DNA from 2 places in the Ureibacillus sp. GCM10028918 genome. Region 2 is predicted to be linked to the other one. Evidence: riboswitches for the same ligand, from Rfam matches in the RefSeq annotation. Region 2 holds a riboswitch; the other holds the start of a gene.

Region 1 (11,056 bases), on a different contig from region 2:
CTTTGAGGGCAAACTATTCACCTACTTTCAAACTTATACTTCTACAAGTATATGAGTGAAGTCTTGTAAAATGAGAGAAGTTTAAGTGACGTTTCCCTTAATTGTATTGGAGATGCAAAAAAACCGCCTCAGAGAAAGAGACGGTTTCCATGCATGATCATATTAATACATTTTTAAATATTGATCGCGTTCCCAAGGATGAACGGCAGTACGGAACATATCGAATTCAATTTCTTTTGCTTCTTTGAAGTTAGAATAGATGTGCTCTCCAAGTGCTGATTTGATTACTTCATCTTCTTCTAAGTAAGAAAGAGCTTCATGTAGAGAACCTGGCAAGCTCTCAATTCCGTTTTCTTTTAACTCGGCAGAATTCATCACATAGATATTGCGATCTACTGGTGCCGGTGGTGTTAAACCATTACGGATTCCATCTAAACCTGCTTCTAGAAGAACGGCTAAAGCCAAGTATGGGTTAGCTGCTGGGTCTACTGAACGCAATTCAACACGTGTAGATAGACCACGAGATGCCGGGATACGGATTAATGGTGAACGATTGCGGGCTGACCAAGCGATGTAACATGGCGCTTCGTATCCTGGTACCAAACGTTTATAAGAGTTTACTAATGGGTTGGTTACCGCTGTGAATGCTTTTGCGTGTTTCATGATTCCAGCCATGAACGAACGTGCAGTATCTGATAATTGCAACTCTGCATCTTCATCGAAGAACACGTTTTTGTCGCCACTAAATAATGAAAGATTCGCGTGCATTCCAGATCCGTTGACACCAAATAATGGTTTTGGCATGAATGTTGCATGTAAACCATGTTTACGGGCAATTGTTTTAACAACTAACTTGAATGTTTGAATGTTGTCGCAAGCTTCTACTGCGTTTGCATATTTGAAGTCAATTTCGTGTTGACCAGGAGCTACCTCATGATGAGATGCTTCGATTTCAAAGCCCATTTCCTCTAGTTCCAACACGATATCACGACGGCAGTTTTCGCCAAGGTCAGTTGGCGCTAAGTCGAAGTAACCACCATCATCATTCAATTCCAATGTTGGCTCGCCTTTTTCATCTAATTTAAATAAGAAGAATTCTGGCTCAGGTCCTAAGTTAAAGCTAGTGAAGCCTAACTCTTCCATGTTAGCTAATACGCGTTTTAAGTTTGCTCGTGGATCTCCTGCGAATGGTGTGCCATCTGGATTTGTAATGTCACAGATTAGTCGAGCTACTTTCCCTTTTTCAGCAGTCCATGGGAAGATTACAAATGTATCTAAGTCTGGCTTTAAGTACATATCAGATTCTTCAATACGTACGAAACCTTCAATTGATGAACCATCGAACATCATTTTGTCATCTAATGCTTTGTCTAATTGGCTTAATGGAATTTCTACGTTTTTAATAGTACCCAGGATGTCGGTAAATTGTAGACGAATGTATTTTACACCCTCATCTTTAACGATTTGTTTAATGTCTTCTTTTGTGTACTTAACCAATTAATCCACTCTCCTAATATTATAAATTATTAAAAAATTCAAAATATAATTTACTCACCCTTCGCTTGGAAAAAGCGAGATAAATCTCCTTGTCTTAATGAAGCCTTTTGCATAATTTGTGCTTGCTGCATCTCTTCACGCAATATCGCGCGAAGCTCTGAATCTGAAATTGCCATTTTATTGGAGGATTTAACATGGTTGTTATTGTTTTTTCTCATATCGAATACTTTTTTTATTCCTGCCATGTTAATTCCCTGGTCAAGAAGTTCTCGAATTTCTAATAATGCATCTACATCGTCAAGTGAGAACATTCTACGATTACCCTCGGATCTTGCAGGTTCAATTAGCTTATGTTCTTCGTAATACCGAATTTGCCTCGCAGTTAACTCCGTTAATTGCATAACCATGCTAATAGGGAGTAACGGCATTGCTCTTCGAAACTCTCGACTCATCCACATCGCCTCCCTTTCATACGTTTATTCTAATCTATGTTATTTATAATATCAATACTATGTTAGAAAAAATAACATACAAAAATTAGATTTTATTCATCTAATTTTTAGATGAAACAGAAAACCTACAGACTGTAAGGTTTACAAGGTCCGATCGATGAGTTTACTGATTTTTCTAAGTAGTTGTTTTGCCATATGTAAGTTTACAAGGAGCTTTCATTTGGTGTTAGAAATGTTTTTTCTCTTATTTTCAAGCTATCCGAAGCACCAAGACACACCTCGATACCTTTTTTTCTATATTCATCTCATAATTTGGTTCCAAAACTACTACAGACTGCTTTTCACAAACTCTATCCCTAATTTAACAACAAAAAAGCCGCTCATTAAGTCGTTTTAGTCGACTTAATGAACAGCTTCGAAATCTATTTATAATAAATATTGTGCTCTTTGATTTTCGATCCATACTTTCATGGTACGGAACAGCAAAATCACAATAACCATGAGCATAATACCTTTAATCATATTAAATGGCAGAATCCCTAATACAATCGTTTCTTTCATATCAAAACTACCCCATCCAAGGAAGTAAGTATACATAGGTAAAAACGCTACATAATTTAATAGACTCATACCTACTGACATGATTACTGTACCAGCCACTAGACCAAAGCTTAACCCTTTAATTGTAGGGAACTTTTTATAGATATAGTAGACAGGCAGAATGAATAAAAGACCTGTTGCAAAGTTTGCCATATGCCCTACCGGAACTCCTGTTGGTGTACCGGAAAAAATCCAGTCTAAAATGTTTTTGAATAATTCTACTAAAATACCAGCAACCGGTCCCATTGTAATTGTAGCAATTAATGCAGGAACATCACTGAAATCAATTTGTAAAAATACCGGAAACCACGGCAACGGAAAATTAAGTAGCATTAGTATGAATGAGATACTACTTAACATTGCGACTGTGACGAATGAACGCAACTTGAGCTTTTGATTTACCATCATAATCTCTCCTCTTTGCTGATTCAACTAAGCTAGAAGAAAGGACAGCCTTTCAATTATTCATTTTCAATGAACATAATAAAATCCCCTACGCAAATTAGCATAAGGGAGAGTTTAGGCACATTGAAAAAAAGAGAAATTGCACGTTAAATGAGCATCGCATTCTAAGCTAAAAAAAGATACTCAAAAAATAGTATAGTAAATACGTAATTATCGCATTTGCAATACTTTTTTTACGCACAGCTTCCTTTAAATAACGAAAAGAGACCGTACCTTCACCTTCTCCCATCCAGACTATACTGTCGGCTTTGGAATCGCACCAAATCCTGCTCATAATAAGCTCGCGGGCTGAAGAAACTTTATGCAAAATCCTCCAAGTTAATGGTCAGAAATTGCAGCTTCTATTACCGCCGATCGGGAATTTCACCCTGCCCCGAAGATGAATCAATATTAAATTTTATGTTACAGTCTCATTATATCTTGATTTTGAGATGATGTAAAGATGGAAAATAAGTTAATCCTACTCAACTACTAGACATTTTTCGGTATGGTAACTATTATCGATAAACTGTCCAATAAGAAATTTCATTTGCTCCAATCGGCTTAGGAAGTACTGTTGAAAAATCAAACCCTTGCCATTCGGTTTGTACTACATTTTCAAATTGTACATTCATATCAAAACTCGCTGCAGTCAACAAAATCCCCTCAATCATTTGCATCGCTTGCACGCCATCAAAACTATCCAGATCAACTTCTTCAGTGAATCTGACGGTCACTAATTGATTTTCAACCGTTACTTCATAATCTATTCCCGGTAAAATGACGGACTTGTATATATCATTCGTTTCTTCTTTCATAGCAATAATTGCTTCATCTACAGCAGAGAAGGCTTCTCTAAAATTTGGAGCCAAATAGGTTGTACCGTCACTTTGTGTATGCCTAAAGTAATTATATTGAGTTGTCTCGCTATTTAGAGCAATCGGCGTACTGGGTTCCCCCACTTCACTAAAAACAAAAGCAGAACCTTCTTCATTTAATAAAGCAACTTCATCATATGAATAACTAAAAGTATCAATTAATGATGCGAAATACGTTGTTAGCGTTCCGGATGCCATATCATATTGTTGATCGTGTGGTAAAGTATGGATTACTCCATCACCTAATTCAGTAATTGTCCCGGCATACGGATGATATTCCGTAAAACCTATTGCACTTTCGTTAAACAGAGGTGCGTAACGATTATAGAGTTCCACTCCTGTTGGCGTAACATTGCCAAAATCCTTTTGAATTATGTCATCTGGAATTAATACAGTGATGGGCAAGCTATCCGCAGCATCACTAGCCAATCCTAATTTAAACACTGTTTTCCCCTCAATCTCTTCAGGGTAAGCAGCCGTACGAAGATCTCCCCCCTCCGTATTCATCATACTCATTGCCGACTCTTCTGTTGTCGATTCAGTAATCTTCATTTCTTTTTGCATACCGCTCATATCACTAGATTCAGATGTAACTGCACTTTCCTCAGCAGAATCGGATGAAGAAGGTAGATTCATAAATGAAGGTACCAGGATAGCCAGTAATAAGACAGCAGCGATTGAAACGGCAATTGGCACCCAAGTCAACTTTTTCCGTTGTTTCGGTTTTTGTGTATTAGTATTAGTATTAGTATTAGTATTAGTACGTAAAGGCTCCTCATCAAAAAGACCGTCCTCTTTTAAACGTTTAAAAACGTCTTCTTTAGAACGTTGATCATGAATCTTTGGTACTTTTCCCAGTAAGTCTTCTATTTTGCCATCTTCCCATTTATCATGATTCATCAGTGATTTGCCTCCTTTGCTTCAGACGTATTTACCAATATTTCACGTAGCTTATTGATGGCTCGATGCTGTGTTGTTTTAACCTTGCCTTCTGTCCAATTTAAAATTGTAGCTGTTTCAGCAATCGATAATTCCTGAAAATATCGCATAATAATGACCATTTTTTGATCCCCTGTACATTTTTCCAATGCCTCTAATAATTCACGCATTTCATCATTCAACTCGGTTAATATATCCGGAGATTTTATAGGAGAAACCAGATTGTCCGTCTCCCAATCGAACGCATCAAAAGCATGTGAGGAACGGACCGCACTTTTCCTGAAATAGTCTATTGCTACATTTTTGGCAATGGCAAATAGCCATGTTTTTTCAGAGCTTTTCCCTTCAAATCGCTCATAAGATTTTAATACCCTCACATAAACCTCATGGGATAAATCTTCTGCAACCGAACGATTTTTGACCATATAAATTAAAAATTGGAACACATCCTGATGGTATAAATCATACAAACGATGGAATATGGATTCTTTCACCATGCCACCCCCGTTCTTATAAAATTTGTCGTATTCGAAGTAAAATAGTTTCAGGAAAATTGTGCCCTCTTCCACTATTTCAAAAAGCATTAGCATGACGGTACTAATTGAAATTATTATCAAAAAATGGAGTTTATACAAAAAGGGTATCCCTAAAGTCATATTCACATACTACTTTAGAGATACCCCAACTTTACAGCCAAGCAAGGTTTTAAATTTCCTAAATGCATAAATGCAACTTCCACTTATCTCATAAGGGCAACTGTAATAAGGCAAGATTACTGATAATATTTTTATAAAGGCAGATAGAAAGTAAAGGTTGTTCCGTGTCCCACTTCACTATCCACACGAATATTTCCTTTGTGCGCTTCCACAATATTTTTTGCAATGGCAAGTCCCAGGCCAGTTCCACCTTTAGAGCGTGTCCTCGCTTTGTCCGCTTTATAAAAGCGTTCAAAAACATAAGGTAAATCCTCGCGCGGAATTCCTTCGCCAGTATCCGCTACCTGGATTTTCGCAAAGGATGATAGTTCTTGTTCTAAAGAGACGGTTACACTACCCTCTGTAGGCGTATGTCGTATCGCGTTATCAATCAAATTCGTAAGCACTTGTTCAATTCGATCCTCATCCATACTAATTTGTACATTTTCAGCAAGACCTGTCTTAAATTGCAATTCGACTTTTTTTTCTTTCGCCACTTGAGTGAACTTCTGAGTAATCCGTTCAATCACGGGAACTACTTGAACTTCATCTTTATAAAGCGTTGTGTGGCCATTCTCCATTCTAGCTAAATCAAGTAAATCATTCACTAGTCGGCCCATTCGCTGCGATTCATCATAAATAATTCGTGTTATTTCATTACGTTCTTCTTCATCAGAAACAACATCATCCAGTAAAGCTTCCGAATATCCCTGCAGCATTGCAATTGGTGTACGAAGCTCATGGGATACATTGGCGATAAAATCTGAACGCAACTTTTCTAAACGTAATCGCTCCGTCATGTCTCGAATAACGGCAATGGCTCCTCGTATTGATTGTTCGCTATTTTTCAAAGGACTAATTGTAATGCGGTAATAGGAACCATCGATTTCAATGTCTTCATCTAGCTTATCTTCAAAACTTAGAACGTGCTCCAACATTTCAACAATTTCTTGAGGAATCGGGTGAGTATTTTCATCTTTTTTTCCGATAAACCATTTTTGAAGTAATTTATCCGCTGGTGGATTGCTCAGGAGAATTGTTCGATCACGGTTAAATGTAATCACACTATCTGTCATGGATGTTAATACACTAGCTAATTGCTCTTTTTCTTGATTGATTACTTCCAAATGATGCTTTAATTGACGTCCCATTTGGTTAAAAGCAACGGCTAATTGCCCAATTTCATCATTTTGTGTTGTAGGCAGGGTTTCATCGAATTTTCCTTTCGCCAGTTCAAAGGCATGCTCACGCATTTTTCGAAGTGGCCATGTGATGCGTGAAGAAAGGAAAAAGGCAAAAAATGTTGTTAATACAAACGCGATAAAAGCTGAAAGAAAGACAATTTTTGTTGTTTCTTGAGATGTTTGATGGAGCGCACTTGGATTTTGGTAGATAAAGATTGCACCATGTACTTTATCATCGCTTTTTAAAGGATAGCTTAATACAATATAAGTTTCCATTTTACCTTCTTCCAACTGTGACGGTAAAATCATGCGATCCAAAATCGGTTCCGTAGATTCGAAAATTTCATTGAAATTTTTATTCTTTAATATATTATTTTGAATCTCTGTACTATTTAAACCGGTTTGAAAGGCAGATACGACGTCTCTCTCCTGTGAAACGATAAAAGCATTCGTATCTTCCGTAATCATTTCATTAATAATTTCATCGGTTAACTGTTCCAAGTCGTAATTATCAACGATACTGGCAATTGTTGAGGCAGTTTGCCTTAAGGAAATATCTGCTTGTTCTTGGTGGTAATCTTCCAGAAACTCCAGCATCAATACAGTAAAGACGAATAATACAAACGAAACGAGAAGCAATATGGTTAACCATAGCTTCCCGACAATACTGCTTATTATCCTATTCATTCACAACCTCAAATTTGTAACCTACGCCCCAAACAGTAACAATCATACTTGCTGCATCTTCTGATACACGATTTAGCTTTTCGCGCAATCTCTTGACGTGTGTATCAACTGTACGTAAATCTCCGAAGAAATCGTAATGCCATACTTCTTTTAATAGTTGCTCACGATCAAATACTTTGTCTGGAGCTTTGGCTAAGAAATATAATAACTCATATTCTTTTGGCGTTAAGTTCACTTCTGTTCCGTCTGCAGATACTCTGTGTGCATCATGGTCAATTGTTAAATGTGGGAATACCACTAGATCTTTTGAAGTAGACGGACTTGAAACGGGTGAAAATGCTGAAGAACGGCGTAAAATGGCTTTCACTCGCAGAATAACTTCTCGAGGACTGAATGGTTTCACTATATAATCATCCGCACCAAGTTCAAACCCTTGTACACGGTTTGCTTCCTCACCCTTCGCAGTTAATAAGATGATTGGTGTTGTTTTGTTTTCACGAAGTTCTTCACAAACTTGCAGGCCATCTTTTTCTGGCATCATTATATCTAAAAGAATACAATGGTAATCTTTCTCTAACGCCATAGCAAGGGCCATTTCACCATTTTCAGCTTCATCTACTTCATAACCTTCACGTTCAAGGTACATTTTTAATAAGCGGCGAATACGGTCTTCATCATCTACTACTAATACAGAAATATTTTCAGACATAGGTTTTACCCCTCTCATTCTTTCTCTTTCCTATTGTACAATTTCATGTAATAAATTTAAAGGATATATTAGAAAACTTGGCTAGACGCCAAGGTTATAGCAATAAAGGCAGAATAATGATGTTAGTTAATATTCTTTCTAAAAAGGAAAGTTCTTCCCAATAATGAGAAGAACTTTGTCAATTCCTTTATGCAGCATAAGAGTGTAAGCCAGCAATTACCAAGTTTACGACAATTAGGTTAAACAGAATAATCGCAAAGCCTACTACGGCAAGCCATGCAGATTTTTTCCCTTCCCACCCTTTTGATAAACGTAAATGTAGGTATGCAGCATAGAACAACCATGTGATCAGCGCCCAAACCTCTTTTGGATCCCAGCCCCAATAACGGCCCCATGCTTCCTGTGCCCAAATCATCGCGAATACAAGTGCCCCCAATGTAAATACAGGGAACCCGATTAAAACAGAACGATATCCAACTTCATCTAATATGTTTAAGTTAACTTTTTGTACCAAAGGATGTAGCATGCTCAAAATACTTCTGCGAGTGATTAATCGAACTAATAGATAGATGGCAGTACCAATGACAAATGACCAGAACACTGTTGTTAACTTTTGGGCATTAATCACGGCCGGCATTTCAACCAATGGTTCCATACTATTTTCAGTTAGCAGTGTATAGTCATTCATACCGAAGATAGCTGGCATACTATAAGTTATTTCTTGTTCAGCATCTTGCGTATCAATATAAGTAAAGCTCGCTTCATACCCAATACCTTTAAAGATGACCGTTGCAAGAATAAATCCTACTACCAAGACACCAAAGTAGAGTACTGCTTCCATCCAAAAACGACTTTTAGAGTTTATTTTAGGATCAATGGATTTTAATAAATATAATAATCCCGCTACAGCACTAATTGCTAAAATAGATTGTCCCATAGCAGCTGTAATAACGTGGATTGTCAACCAATAGCTTTGAAGTGATGGAACTAGTGGATCCACACTATTTGGGAACATCGCGGCATAACCGATGATTAATAAAGCAACCGGTAGTGCAACTAGACCAAGTGCTGTTAAACGATACATATAGTAAATTAAAATAAACGCAGCAATGATGAACATACCGAATGCAGTAGTAAATTCAAACATATTACTTACAGGAGCATGTCCTTTATAAATCCAGCGGGTGATAAAATAGCCTAAATGAGCTAAGAATCCAATAATCGTAACAATTAAGGCTAATTTCCCCCATTTGTCAGCACGCTTTTCTGCTCCATCTGGCTTAGTACCTTTAATTGCACCACCAAATAGTAATGTCCCAACCAAGTAGGCAATAAATGCTACAAACAGTAAGTTGCCACTTAAACTAATTAAACTCATAAGGTGCTGTCACCTTCCTTTTCCTTTTCTCTCTCATCATCTTCAGACTGATCAATATATTGTGGAAGATGTGCGAATTCAACCACTCCGTCTATATCTTTCTTGATACCAAACCAATTTTTGTTTGTATGCGCAGCAAGACGAATCGACCCATCTTCTAATTGTTCTACCCATAGACGACGATGATTCCAATAAGAACCAATTGCTACTCCAATCATGAAGATTGCTCCACCAATTGCAAGGAATGGTATGGAACTGTCTTTATGAACTGTTAATCCAGTCATATTTCTTGTTTCAACACTCTGGAATTCCATTTTGTATGCATTATCACCATTTGGTTCAATCGTTTGCTGGATAGCCACAAAGCTTACTTCGCCCTCTGGTTTTTCCGCTGTCGTCATTTTAAAGATAAATGCTGGATTGTTTGGTGTTGGTGTTGCTGTTTGCGGCTCACCATCCTCAAATCCAGAGAAGTCAGGATAGTAACCTAGCAATTGAACTTTCGTTTGATCGTCAATGACATACTCATCTTGAGGATTTGTTAAGTCAACGTTCACTGCCCCTAAGGCTTCACCTGTTTCCTTGTTTGTCAGTTCGAAGTTCATTGCTTTAATTTCATTTAAACGGAAATCCATTTGATAGAATGAATAGCCATTATGTTGTAATGGATGATTTACTCGTATTGAATACTCTTTCACTAATTCTAAATCATCTGCTTTACCTGGTACTGCATCATCAGCTTGTTTATATAATTTAGCGTTAGTTTGATAGTTTTTAGCAACAACGTTTACTCCCTGCAGCTCTTGGTTTTCAGTCTTTTGATTATCATGCATTTCTAAAATGAATTTTTCATTTTCTATAAAATAACCTTCCATACCAGGAACTGCACGAATCTCACCTTCACGAACCCACATAGATTCGTCTACATAGAACCCAGGAAGGAGTCGAAGCATTACGGCAGCTAGGAAGATAATTAAACCAACGTGGTTTATGTATGGACCATAACGTGAGAATCGGCCACGTTCAGCAAGGAGAGCATTTCCATCCCGTCGAACCTTATATTTTAGCTTCTTCATTTTTTCTTCAATTAAGTTTAATGTGTTCGCTGAATCGCCCTCTGTGATCGGTCCCTCAGATATAATGCGCTGACGCTTCATAAAGCTTTCATGTCGCTTCACACGCTGATTTTTTAGAGAACGGTGCAACGGAATTCCACGGTCAATACTTGCAACAATAATTGAAATCGCAAGCATCCCCACTAATATTTGGAACCACCATGAACTATATATATCGGAAAGGCCAAGTTCATAATATAGTTTTCCTAAAGAGCCGTATGTTTTTTCATAATAAGCAGCTTTTTCAGGTTCTGTCGAAACACTGATATAAAACTCTTGCGGGAAAATGGTTCCGATAGATGATGCAACAAGATTAATGATAATTAAGGCAATTCCTACTTTTACACTTGAAAAGAAGTTCCATATCTTATCAATAATTGATTTATTGCGAGTTTTTGAACGAATCGCAGCACCGTCATATTTCATATCAACGATTTTGCTCATCTTAGCTTCGTCTGTTAGTGGTCGACCACACTTC
Region 2 (11,056 bases):
ATTCTTCAGAGTTAATTTCGCTACAATTTCAACTCGTGCTGTTTGAGGGAACATATCAACAGGTTGGACATAGTCCACATTATAAATTTTCGTTAGTTCTTGTAAGTCTTTTGCGAAGGTAGAAGGGTTACAAGAGGTATAGACAAAACGTTTAGGTTTGATTTTCATTACTGTTTTGATAAAGCTTGGAGCAAGTCCTGTACGCGGAGGATCTACCGTTACAACATCGGGAATAAATCCTTCATGTTTCCATTTTGCTAACCACTCTTCTGCTGTTCCAGTATAATAACGTGCATGCTTAAATCCATGATTGCGTGCATTTTTCTTAGCGTCATCAACACTTTCAGGAACTACATCCATACCACGTACTTCTTTTGCCTGATGTGCCAACCATAAACCGATTGTTCCTACACCACAATAAGCGTCTACTACTTTTTCTTTACCAGTTAACTGTGCAGCTTTTTTGATTTCATCATATAAATGTACAGTTTGCTCCGGGTTTAGCTGGAAGAAAGCACGAGAAGATAAATCAAATGCTAGTTCACCAAGATTTTCGTGAATTGTTTCTTTTCCAGAAAGAGTAATTGTTTCATCACCAAAAATAAGTGATGTTTTCTCACGATTAATATTCTGTGTAATAGAAACAATACTTGGATCGATTTTTAGCATACGCTCGATTAGTTCATCTTTATGCGGTATATCTTTTCTTGTCGTAACTAAACATACTTGTGTTTCGTTAGTGTGGATAGCAGTACGAACAACGATTGTTCTTACTAATCCGTCTAAAGTTTTTCCATCATAAATGGAGATATTTAGTTTTTGCAATATTTTTCGTGTTGCTACAGTTATTTTCGATGTTAAAGGATGCTGAACAGCACAGTCATTGATATTCAACAGTTTGTTTGTTCCTTCTGCATAAAGTCCTGCATAAACACGTTTACCTTCTTTACGTACTTGGAAGGAGCTTTTGTTTCGATAATGCCAAGGATTGTCCATTCCAATTGTTGGTCGAATGTCAGTCGTTTCTGCTACGGATTTTACGTACTTTTCTAGTGATTGTACGACCATATCGCGTTTTTCTTTTAGTTGCCCATCATATGTTAGATGCTGTAGCTGACAGCCGCCACATTCGTTATAAACAGGGCAGCTTGGTTCTTGTCGCTCTTTTGAAGCTTTCCGAACATTTAAAATATCAGCTTCGGCAAAATTGCGTTGCACCTTTGACACTTTTACGGTTACTTCTTCGCCTGGCAGTGCACCTTTTACAAACACGACATTGCGTTTATAAAAGCCAACTCCTTCGCCATTAATTCCTAATCTTTTTATGGTTAAAGGAAATTTTTGTCCGATTTCCATCATTACTTTATCGCTCAAAAGCGTTCACGTCCTTTAATAAGTTCATCTAACCATTATAGCGAAGGAGAAATCTAAAGCCAATGGATAAATATTTCATATAGTGCCAAGTGATATAAGGAACTCAAAAATTGTCCGCGATATTGTAGAGTGGATAAAATTTTGGATTCGTGATATCGTTGTTACAAATTAAATAAATAATTCCTTCGGGGTCGGGTGAAATTCCCAATCGACGGTGATGAAGTAAAACTTCTAAGCCCGTGAGCTCTTATGAGCAGGATTTTGGTGTGAATCCAAAGCCGACAGTATAGTCTGGATGGGAGAAGGAGCATTATTATAGAAAAACCATAAAAATTTTAATTTTGATTGGTCTATTTTCCTATAATCTTTTTCATGTGCTTTCTAATCCCGTCAACCAAAATGACGGGATTTTTTATTTAATTTAAAATGCTTAAGTAAATAATGTCCTTCGGGGTCGGGTGAAATTCCCAATCGACGGTGATGAAGTAGATCTTCTAAGCCCGTGAGCTCTTTTGAGCAGGATTTGGTGAGAGTCCAAAGCCGACAGTATAGTCTGGATGGGAGAAGGATAAATTATGGCACTTTTTGAAAATGGTACTTTCAAAGAGTTTATTTAACTATGCCATGAATACTCCCAAACTCCTTAGGATGCTAAGGAGTTTTTATTTTTCCAGTTTGAAAGAGGTGAGTAGATGTTTACGGGCATTATTGAAGATCAAGGAAAAGTGACGGGCATTAAAAAAGATGTGAATAGCATGGAGCTAACGATTGCAACGTCAAAAATTGTTTCAGATGCACATTTAGGCGATAGCATTGCGGTAAATGGTGTATGTCTAACAATCACCAGTTTTAACAAAGAAGAAATAACAGTGGATGTCATGCCGGAAACGGTCAAGGCAACAACGATCCATACGCTTAAATTGGGTGACTTTGTTAATTTGGAGAGAGCAATGAGTGCAAATGGCAGATTTGGAGGACATCTTGTTTCAGGCCATGTGGATGGAGTAGGAACCATCAAAAGTAAGAGACCTGTTTCCAATGCTGTTTATATCGAAATTGAATTAGCAAAACAGCTTTTAACTAATTGCATTCTAAAGGGCTCAATTACAATTGATGGAACTAGTCTTACGATTTTTCAAGTAACAGATAGCAGTATCACGGTTTCACTCATACCTCATACTTTCACAGAGACAATTTTAGGTCGAAAAGGTGTTGGAGAGATGGTCAATATTGAAACAGACATGCTTGGAAAGTATGTTTTGCATCATTTAAATAAGACTGAACAAAGTTCAAATTTAACAATGGATTTTTTAAGACAGAATGGATTCTAAAAAGGTGGTGGTTCAAGATGCTAAATACAATCGAAGAAGCTTTACTCGACTTAAAATCAGGAAAAATCGTCATTGTAGTGGATGATGAAAATCGTGAAAATGAAGGGGATTTAGTAGTTCTAGCGGAATTTGCAACTCCCGAAAATATTAACTTTATGGCTACATTTGGACGTGGGTTAATTTGTACACCCATAGAAGAGGGACTTGCAAAAAAGTTAGAATTGCCTTCAATGGTGGAACACAATACGGATAATCATCAAACTGCATTTACAGTAAGTGTAGATCATATTGATACAACAACTGGCATCAGTGCATACGAACGTTCTTTTACCATTCTTCAAATGATCAATGAAAATAGTGCAGCGAATCATTTTAGAAGACCTGGTCATGTATTCCCATTAATAGCAAAAGCAAATGGAGTACTGGAAAGAAGGGGCCATACCGAAGCAGCAGTTGATTTAGCAAAAGCTTGTGGTAGTTATCCTGCTGGAGTAATATGTGAAATCATGGGCGATGACGGGAACATGCTACGTTTAGACGGTTTGATGAATTTTGCTGCTCAACACGAATTAAAAATCATATCCATCGAAGATTTGGTCAGCTACTTTGAAAAACAAGATCGAAATATTCTAATAGGTGAATAAAAAGAGAAGTATTACTTAGGAGGAGTTTGTAAAATGGGAAAATTATTTGAAGCAAATTTAATCGGGACAGATTTAAAAATAGGAATTGTAGTGGGACGATTTAATGACTTTATCACTTCAAAATTAGTTGATGGAGCTCTAGATGGTCTAAAAAGACACGGTGTTAACGAAGAAAACATTGATTTAGCTTGGGTGCCCGGAGCTTTCGAAGTGCCATTTATCGCAAAACAAATGGTGGAAACTGGTGAATACGATGCTGTTATCGGATTAGGTACTGTCATTCGCGGTGCAACAACTCATTATGACTATGTAAATAATGAAGCGGCAAAAGGGATAGCAAGTGTATCCTTAAATTCGAATGTACCGGTAATCTTCGGAATCGTAACAACAGAAAACATCGAACAAGCGATTGAAAGAGCGGGGACAAAAGCGGGTAACAAAGGTTATGATTCTGCAGTATCTGCAATCGAAATGGCCAACCTGAAAAAAATGTTCAAATAACAACAAAGGGATTCTCGAAACGAGAATCCCTTTACTTAATTCAGCATTTGTTCCATCACTAGATCATCTAACGAACCAAATGTGTACCCTTCTTTTTTGGCAGCTTTTATAAACCTCGGAAGTGCATCAGCATTATGCTCGGCAACCGTATGCATGAGAATCAGTGCACCTGGATGCAATTGATTCATTAATTCATCATATGCATATTGCCATCCAACTTTTGCGTCTGCATGCCAATCAACAAAAGCAGTATCCCAGAAAATATGGGTATAGCCATATTCATTACCCAGTTGCAGCATTTTTTCGCTAAAAATCCCTTTGGGAGGACGAACGTAATATGTACGTTTTAATCCGGTTTTTTCTTCTAGGGTTTTATCGAATTTGTGCCATTCTTTCAACATGCCTTCTTCCGACAGTTTTGACATATCGGGGTGACCATAAGAGTGGTTGCCAATTATATGGCCATCGTCGATCATTCTCTTTACTAAGTCATCTGCACTTTCCAAATAATGACCAGCCAGGAAAAAGGCCGCTGGTACTTCTTCTTTCTTTAAAGTGTCTAATATAGAATCTGTATATCCATTTTCAAAACCGCTATCAAAGGTTAAATAGATCATTTTTTTATTAGGATCTCCTCTATAAAAAGCACCGTTTTCTTTTAATATTGTCTCGAATTGAGCTCCAGCATCTGCAGGCATTCCATCCTTGGATTTAGTGAAGCCCCAATGATACGCGTTCGCATTTGCAACATCTGGTTTAACCAAAATAAAAACTATAGCAAAAACAATTGAGCACAAAGTTAAACCCAAAATGTGATGTTTCCACATAAAGAATTTTAGCCTCCTTTATGCTTATATTGTGCGAAATCAGTTTCTTTATGCTAAAAAATAATATTTTCGGTTGATATAGTATAACGATTAATATCTAAAATTTTCTCAAATGAAACATACGAAAAAAACATGTATACTAGCTTTAGAAGGAGTGTTTGTATGCAAGTCATTTCTAAAATAGGACGACAAAAAAACAATCCAGAGCGTTATAATATATATTTGAATGATACATATGCATTTGCAGTAGATGAATCAACACTTATTAAGTTTGGCTTAACGAAAGGAAAAGTACTCGAACAATTTGATATTGATGAAATTACCTATGAAGATGAAATTTCAAAAGCATTTAATCGAGCATTGAACTTTTTAAGCTACCAAATGCGTAGTGAATTCGAAGTGAAAAAAAAACTGCTTGATGCAGGTTTTGGCGAATCCGTCGTATTAGAGGCAATTAGAAAACTGGAAAAGCTAGGTTTTTTAAATGATGAAACCTATTCAAAGGCACTTTTGGAAACAAAGAAGAAGACCGCCAAAAAAGGGCCAAGAGCCATCAAGCAAGATTTAATTAAAAAGGGAATCAATAAAGATACACAAAACAAAGTACTCAATTCATTTACACATAAAGAGCAGCTGTCTATAGCAATGGAACTCGCACAAAAGGCGATACGGGCAAACCAAAATAAAACCCCCATACAAATAAAGCAAAAAATCCAGGATGTCTTACTTAGAAAAGGATATTCTTTTTCGATTGCAAACGAAATACTTGACCAAATTAAGTTGGAGCGAGAAGATGATGATTGGTATGAAATGATTGAAATTCAAGGGGATAAGCTTTGGAAAAAACATGCTTCAAAGCTTACAGGGAATGACCTTCGAATGAAAACAAAACAAGCCTTATATCAAAAAGGTTTTCCAATAGAAGTAATCGACCGCTTTTTAGATGAAAAGGAGACGGAAAATAATGACTGAAAAAAGCTACGCGGAAATGACTGAACACGAACTAAGAGACGAAATTGCGAAGCTTAAAGAAAAAGCGAGAAAAGCAGAACAGCTGGGCATCGTAAATGAATATGCAGTTTATGAAAGAAAAGCAACTATGGCTGCAGCCTATCTGATTGATCCAAATACAATCATTAAGGGTGAAATGTATCGTATTGATGGTGCGCCAGGGGAGTTTTTTAAAGTAGAATATCTGAAAGGCCGCTTTGCTTGGGGCTATCGATTAGGCGGTAATCGTTTTGAAGAAGCATTGCCGATTTCAATTCTTTTACCAATGAAGGCAGGGAAATAACATGAACGCGAATCATTCAATAGAACAATTAACTCAGATTCTTGCTGAGAAAAATCCGAATCTTTCTGTCCATAAGGCACGTACTTGGATAGAGTTGTTGTGGTCCGATTTTGAATCTACTTATGCTAAAGCAGGCTATGATTATCGAGGAGCAGAATATACAGAAAAAATTATTCAGCAATGGATTACAAGTTATGGCGATAAAATACATGAATTTGCCGGAAGAAACCCAAAGTATGCACATCTTTTAGAAGAGAATGATGATACGCTTCAATAGACGCACTCTATATAATAGAAGAGGAGTTGTTCCTAAATGGAACAACTCCTTATAAATTTAAAAAAAGTGTGGCTGAAGGTGCTAGCTGAACGAGCACCTTCCGCTTTTCGTTGTCTAGCTGCAGGTGCTAGCTCCTCGCGCAACTAGAATCGTCTGCAAGGACCAAAAGCGTCCTTTTATCGATTCTTCCAGTTGTTGTCGGAGCTGAACGAGCACCTTCCGCTTTTCTTTTAGTCACTTGCGCCGATTTGGAGCTTTTGTTGTAGTTTGTCTTCGCTAAAGATCCAGCCAGTGTAAGAATTGACAATGTTAAGTTCTTCATCAAGATGAGCTACTGCAACAAATGGATAATGATCATTACTACGATATCTTAGATCAATTAATCGAACTTCAGTTAACCCGCTCTCAAGCTCTGAAATTTCCCATCGATATAGTGGAGAGAATGATAGGAATGCACTTAAATTTGAATCTTTGAGTGCTTTTTCAACAAGTGGTGTATTAGGAAGCGGATGAATTTCAAATTTGTCATAGATGTTGATGGTTCTACCGTATGCACGACCAACGTAATAATGGGTTTTTGATTTAGCTGCAACACGCCAATTGAAAAAACGCATTGTTGGTGCAACGATTACATAGTCTTCGTCTTGAATAGCATGATGAACTGCTTTTTTTACTGCCCCCTGCAATACAAAACGTAAAATGTAATAGCCAAAGATGATTAAATACATGAAAGAGAATGTTGTTACTGGATTGAAGCCAAATGCCCAAAGTAAAATTCCAATACAATGGATTCCGAAAATGATGGGGTCAAACGTATTAATTACACCGAGTGCCACCCATTTCTTTGAAAATGGTCTGAGGGCTTGTGTACCATAGGCATTGAAAATATCTACAAATACATGTAGAAAGACGGCAAGGAAAGTCCAGAGCCATAGGTGTAAGATGTTCGCATCCTGGAATATGAAGCTTAATATGGCAGTAATCGCTATAGGCCATAAAATGACAGCTGGAATAGAATGTGTAATTCCGCGATGATGGCGAATATAAACGGCATTATTTCGCAATTTTAATACTGTATCAATATCTGGCGCCTGTGAACCAATAATCGTACCTGCCATGACGGCAGCGAATCCCATCGTATTATTCGCTACAACTGGGTCTGCTAAAGCTAACCCGCCCAAAGCAACGCCCATGACTAGATGAGTGCCCGAATCCAAAATTATCAACTCCTCGTATTTGGAGGATTTGGCCATAAATTTGCCAGGTTTATTTAAATTGAATACCCAATATCATTAACTTGATAATACTAATATACCCGAATTTTATAATTTAAAATCGAATTTTATCGGAGGATAGAATGAAATATCAATATAAAAAAGAATTTCGACACCATTTAGTGGAATGGTTCAACAATGAGAAACGTGATTTGCCATGGAGACACACATCCGATCCTTATAAAATATGGGTTTCAGAGGTAATGCTCCAACAAACAAGAGTCGATACAGTAATTCCTTACTACAATCGCTTTTTAGAGAAGTATCCAACTATACAAGATCTTGCCTATGCACCTCAGGAGGAATTATTAAAAATGTGGGAAGGTCTTGGTTATTATTCCCGCGCAAGAAATTTACAAGCAGGTGTGAAGGAAGTCGTGGAAAGATATAACTCGATAGTCCCTGATAATCGCCATGACATCTCGAAGCTAAAAGGGGTAGGACCATATACGGCAGGTGCAATTTTAAGCATTGCCTATCAAAAGGCGGAGCATGCCGTAGACGGTAATGTTATGCGTGTACTAAGTCGGGTATTGCATATTGAAGAGGATATTGCCTTGCCTAAAACTAGAAAAGTATTTGAAGAAGCAGTGGAGATGTTAATTGATGAACAATATCCAGGCGATTTCAATCAAGCATTGATGGATTTGGGTTCGATGATATGTACACCAACATCTCCAAAGTGTTTACTGTGCCCAGTAAGAGATTATTGCACTGCTTTTAATGAAGGAAATGCAGATCAATTGCCCATTAAATCGAAAAAAGTAAAAACAAAAAAAGTAAAATTTAATGTTTTCGTAGCAGTTGACCAGGAAGGACGATACTTAGTTGAAAAGCGCCCAAGTACAGGGTTATTGGCGGATATGTGGCAATTTCCGATGATTGAGATCAATGAAAACGGCATTAGCGATGAAACCTTCCAGCAAAATTATAATGTTGAAATCCTTGAATATGAAGATAAAGAATTACTCAGGTTTAAGCATATCTTCTCACATCTAACATGGGAAATGGAATGTATGCAGGTACAAGTTCTACAAAAAATGGAGCTGCCAGATGATGTAGTCTTTCTTACAATTGAACAAATAAAAACTTTGCCTATGCCAGTACCAATGTTGAAGATTTTGAATGTTCTGAATTAACTTAATTTTAAAATGTCGAATAAACTCGTTTCCTTCCGTCCACAATAATTTCACGGAGGTGATAACAAATGGCTAACAACAACAATAACAACAACAACCGTAATAACCGTAACAACAACAACAACAACAACAATAACAACAACAACAACTTCAACAACAATGAAGAGTTTGCTGTAGACCAAGATTTCCAACAAGCTCGTCAACAAAACCAAAAACAAAATCAACAAAACAACCAACGCAACAACAACAATAACAACAATAACAACAATAACAACAACGACTTCTAAGAAAGTCACCCTAACTCGAGTATAAATAAAGTGAATTCACTTTTAGGTATAGACATTTAATGTCTATACCTTAATTTTTTAGATAAGCAAATGTATAAATTACATATCAAATTACATAATAATCTGTTTTTTCCAAAGTTATTTGAAAAATATGTTCTTCAAGCTACAAGTTTTTGATAACCATTGCTATAATAAACCTAATAGTTGCTAGAAGATTGAAATTTTACATGGGACATAAATTTCACCAAGCGATGTTGATACATACATAGAGACGAAAAGGTGGGCAATACAATGACGATACCTATAGAAGGAGAAACGATACAAATACATAGTTATAAACATAATGGTCGCATCCACCGTGTCTGGCAAGAAACGATGGTTTTAAAAGGAACGAAGAACATATTTATAGGCGCAAATGAACGTACTCTTGTGACGGAATCCGATGGGCGAACTTGGCTGACGAGAGAACCGTCTATTTGTTATTTTCATGCCGAGCATTGGTTCAATATCATTTGCATGCTTCGTGAAGATGGCGTGTATTATTACTGTAATATGAGCTCGCCCTATGTATTTGATAATAATGCGATAAAATATATCGACTATGATTTAGATATAAAAGTATTTCCTGATATGTCCTATACATTGTTAGATGAAGATGAGTATGAGCAACACAAAAAAGAAATGGGCTACCCAGAAGTAATCGATAAAATTCTAAAGCGAAATGTCAATAAACTTGTTAGCTGGATCAAGCAAAAAAGAGGCCCCTTTGCGCCAGATTTTATTGAAGTCTGGACCAATCGCTACTTATTTAATAAAGAAATGCAATCAAAAGAAAAATAAAGATTAAAGTCTACTGCCTGCCAGTGGACTTTTTTAGTACTAAAAAATTTAAAACTCTATGCAATTATAATTAAATTTAATATCTAGCTCTTAGGATAAACGTAATTAAATATGGGTAAATAGGAAAAGATGGAGCGAGAACGCCGCGTCCATGCGACATCACTCCCGGGACCAATAAGCGCGTGCCTTTAGTCCACCCACCTAAAATTCTTAATAAGAATTTTTATTAGAAAAACTATAGCATTGATGTAAACACGTTAGATGTAATTGCCCCCAAACTAGAGTATAGTGTTAAACAGGTGTCCAAAACCGGGCACATTTACAGACAACTAGTGTTGCTTATAAAGGAAGTGAAGATATTTGGGTAGTATTAAACGTTATATGCGCTTTGTGAAGCCCTACCGCTGGGAAATTCTACTAACTATTGCTATTGGTATATTAAAATTTGCGATTCCACTGTTTATTCCAATCTTAATCAAAATCGTCATCGATAATATTATTGGGGCACCAGACTTAACGGATAGTGAAAAAATTAGGCAACTAATTTATTGGTTAGGTGGAACGGTGATTTTGTTCTTTATCATTCGTCCGCCAATTGAATATTATCGTCAATATTTTGCTCAACACGTTGGAAACAAGGTGTTATTCGATATTCGTCAGGAACTATTCGGTCACTTACAAAAGCTAAGCCTAAAATATTATGCGAATACACGTGCAGGCGAAATCATCTCTCGTGTTATCAATGATGTAGAACAAACAAAGAACTTTATCATGATCGGGTTAATGAACCTATGGCTTGATGTAGCAACCATTTTAATAGCTATTGGGATTATGCTTACAATGGATGTTAAGTTAACTTTAGTGGCAATCATTGCACTCCCGTTCTTTGGGTTTAGTGTGAAGTATTTCTTTGGGAAGCTGCGAGATCTAACAAGAAAGCGCTCGCAGGCATTGGCGCATGTTCAAAGCTATTTACATGAACGAGTAAGTGGAATGAGCATCATTAAAAGTTTTACATTAGAAAAGCACGAACAACAAATCTTTGATAAAGAAAATGGTGAGTTTCTAGATCGTGCTCTAGATCATACGAAATGGAATGCAAAATCCTTTGCAGTGGTTAATACCATTACCGACATTGCTCCTTTGCTTGTAATTGGTTTTGCAGGATACCAAGTAATACAGGGAGAGTTAACGGTCGGAACAATGGCAGCTTTTTACGCCTACATTGAACGTTTATATAGTCCACTGCGCCGTTTGGTAAACTCATC

The links. A riboswitch is a leader RNA that binds a small molecule or an ion and turns the genes downstream of it on or off. The one in region 2 is predicted to bind FMN.
Region 1: linked by a shared signal. The riboswitch ahead of ACFQU5_RS04190 (ECF transporter S component) and the one ahead of ribE (riboflavin synthase) in region 2 are both predicted to bind FMN.

Annotation. Positions count from the first base shown of each region.
Region 1 covers NZ_JBHTFK010000005.1:176,370-187,425, forward strand. Annotated here, with positions in the region: gene ACFQU5_RS04175 (peroxiredoxin family protein) at 1-12, opposite strand, end outside; gene glnA (type I glutamate--ammonia ligase) at 163-1,497, opposite strand; gene ACFQU5_RS04185 (MerR family transcriptional regulator) at 1,548-1,949, opposite strand; gene ACFQU5_RS04190 (ECF transporter S component) at 2,376-2,954, opposite strand; FMN riboswitch at 3,228-3,399, opposite strand; gene ACFQU5_RS04195 (hypothetical protein) at 3,512-4,771, opposite strand; gene ACFQU5_RS04200 (RNA polymerase sigma factor SigX) at 4,771-5,307, opposite strand; gene ACFQU5_RS04205 (ATP-binding protein) at 5,598-7,376, opposite strand; gene ACFQU5_RS04210 (response regulator transcription factor) at 7,369-8,085, opposite strand; gene ccsB (c-type cytochrome biogenesis protein CcsB) at 8,273-9,463, opposite strand; gene ACFQU5_RS04220 (cytochrome c biogenesis ResB family protein) at 9,460-11,056, opposite strand, start outside.
Region 2 covers NZ_JBHTFK010000032.1:18,180-29,235, reverse strand. Annotated here, with positions in the region: gene rlmD (23S rRNA (uracil(1939)-C(5))-methyltransferase RlmD) at 1-1,356, opposite strand, end outside; FMN riboswitch at 1,552-1,685, shown strand; FMN riboswitch at 1,815-1,947, shown strand; gene ribE (riboflavin synthase) at 2,067-2,705, shown strand; gene ribB (3,4-dihydroxy-2-butanone-4-phosphate synthase) at 2,723-3,349, shown strand; gene ribH (6,7-dimethyl-8-ribityllumazine synthase) at 3,383-3,850, shown strand; gene ACFQU5_RS16260 (polysaccharide deacetylase family protein) at 3,886-4,677, opposite strand; gene recX (recombination regulator RecX) at 4,840-5,649, shown strand; gene ACFQU5_RS16250 (YfhH family protein) at 5,642-5,971, shown strand; gene ACFQU5_RS16245 (YfhJ family protein) at 5,973-6,248, shown strand; gene ACFQU5_RS16240 (metal-dependent hydrolase) at 6,479-7,465, opposite strand; gene mutY (A/G-specific adenine glycosylase) at 7,606-8,661, shown strand; gene ACFQU5_RS16230 (hypothetical protein) at 8,730-8,948, shown strand; gene ntdP (nucleoside tri-diphosphate phosphatase) at 9,240-9,788, shown strand; gene ACFQU5_RS16220 (ABC transporter ATP-binding protein) at 10,149-11,056, shown strand, end outside.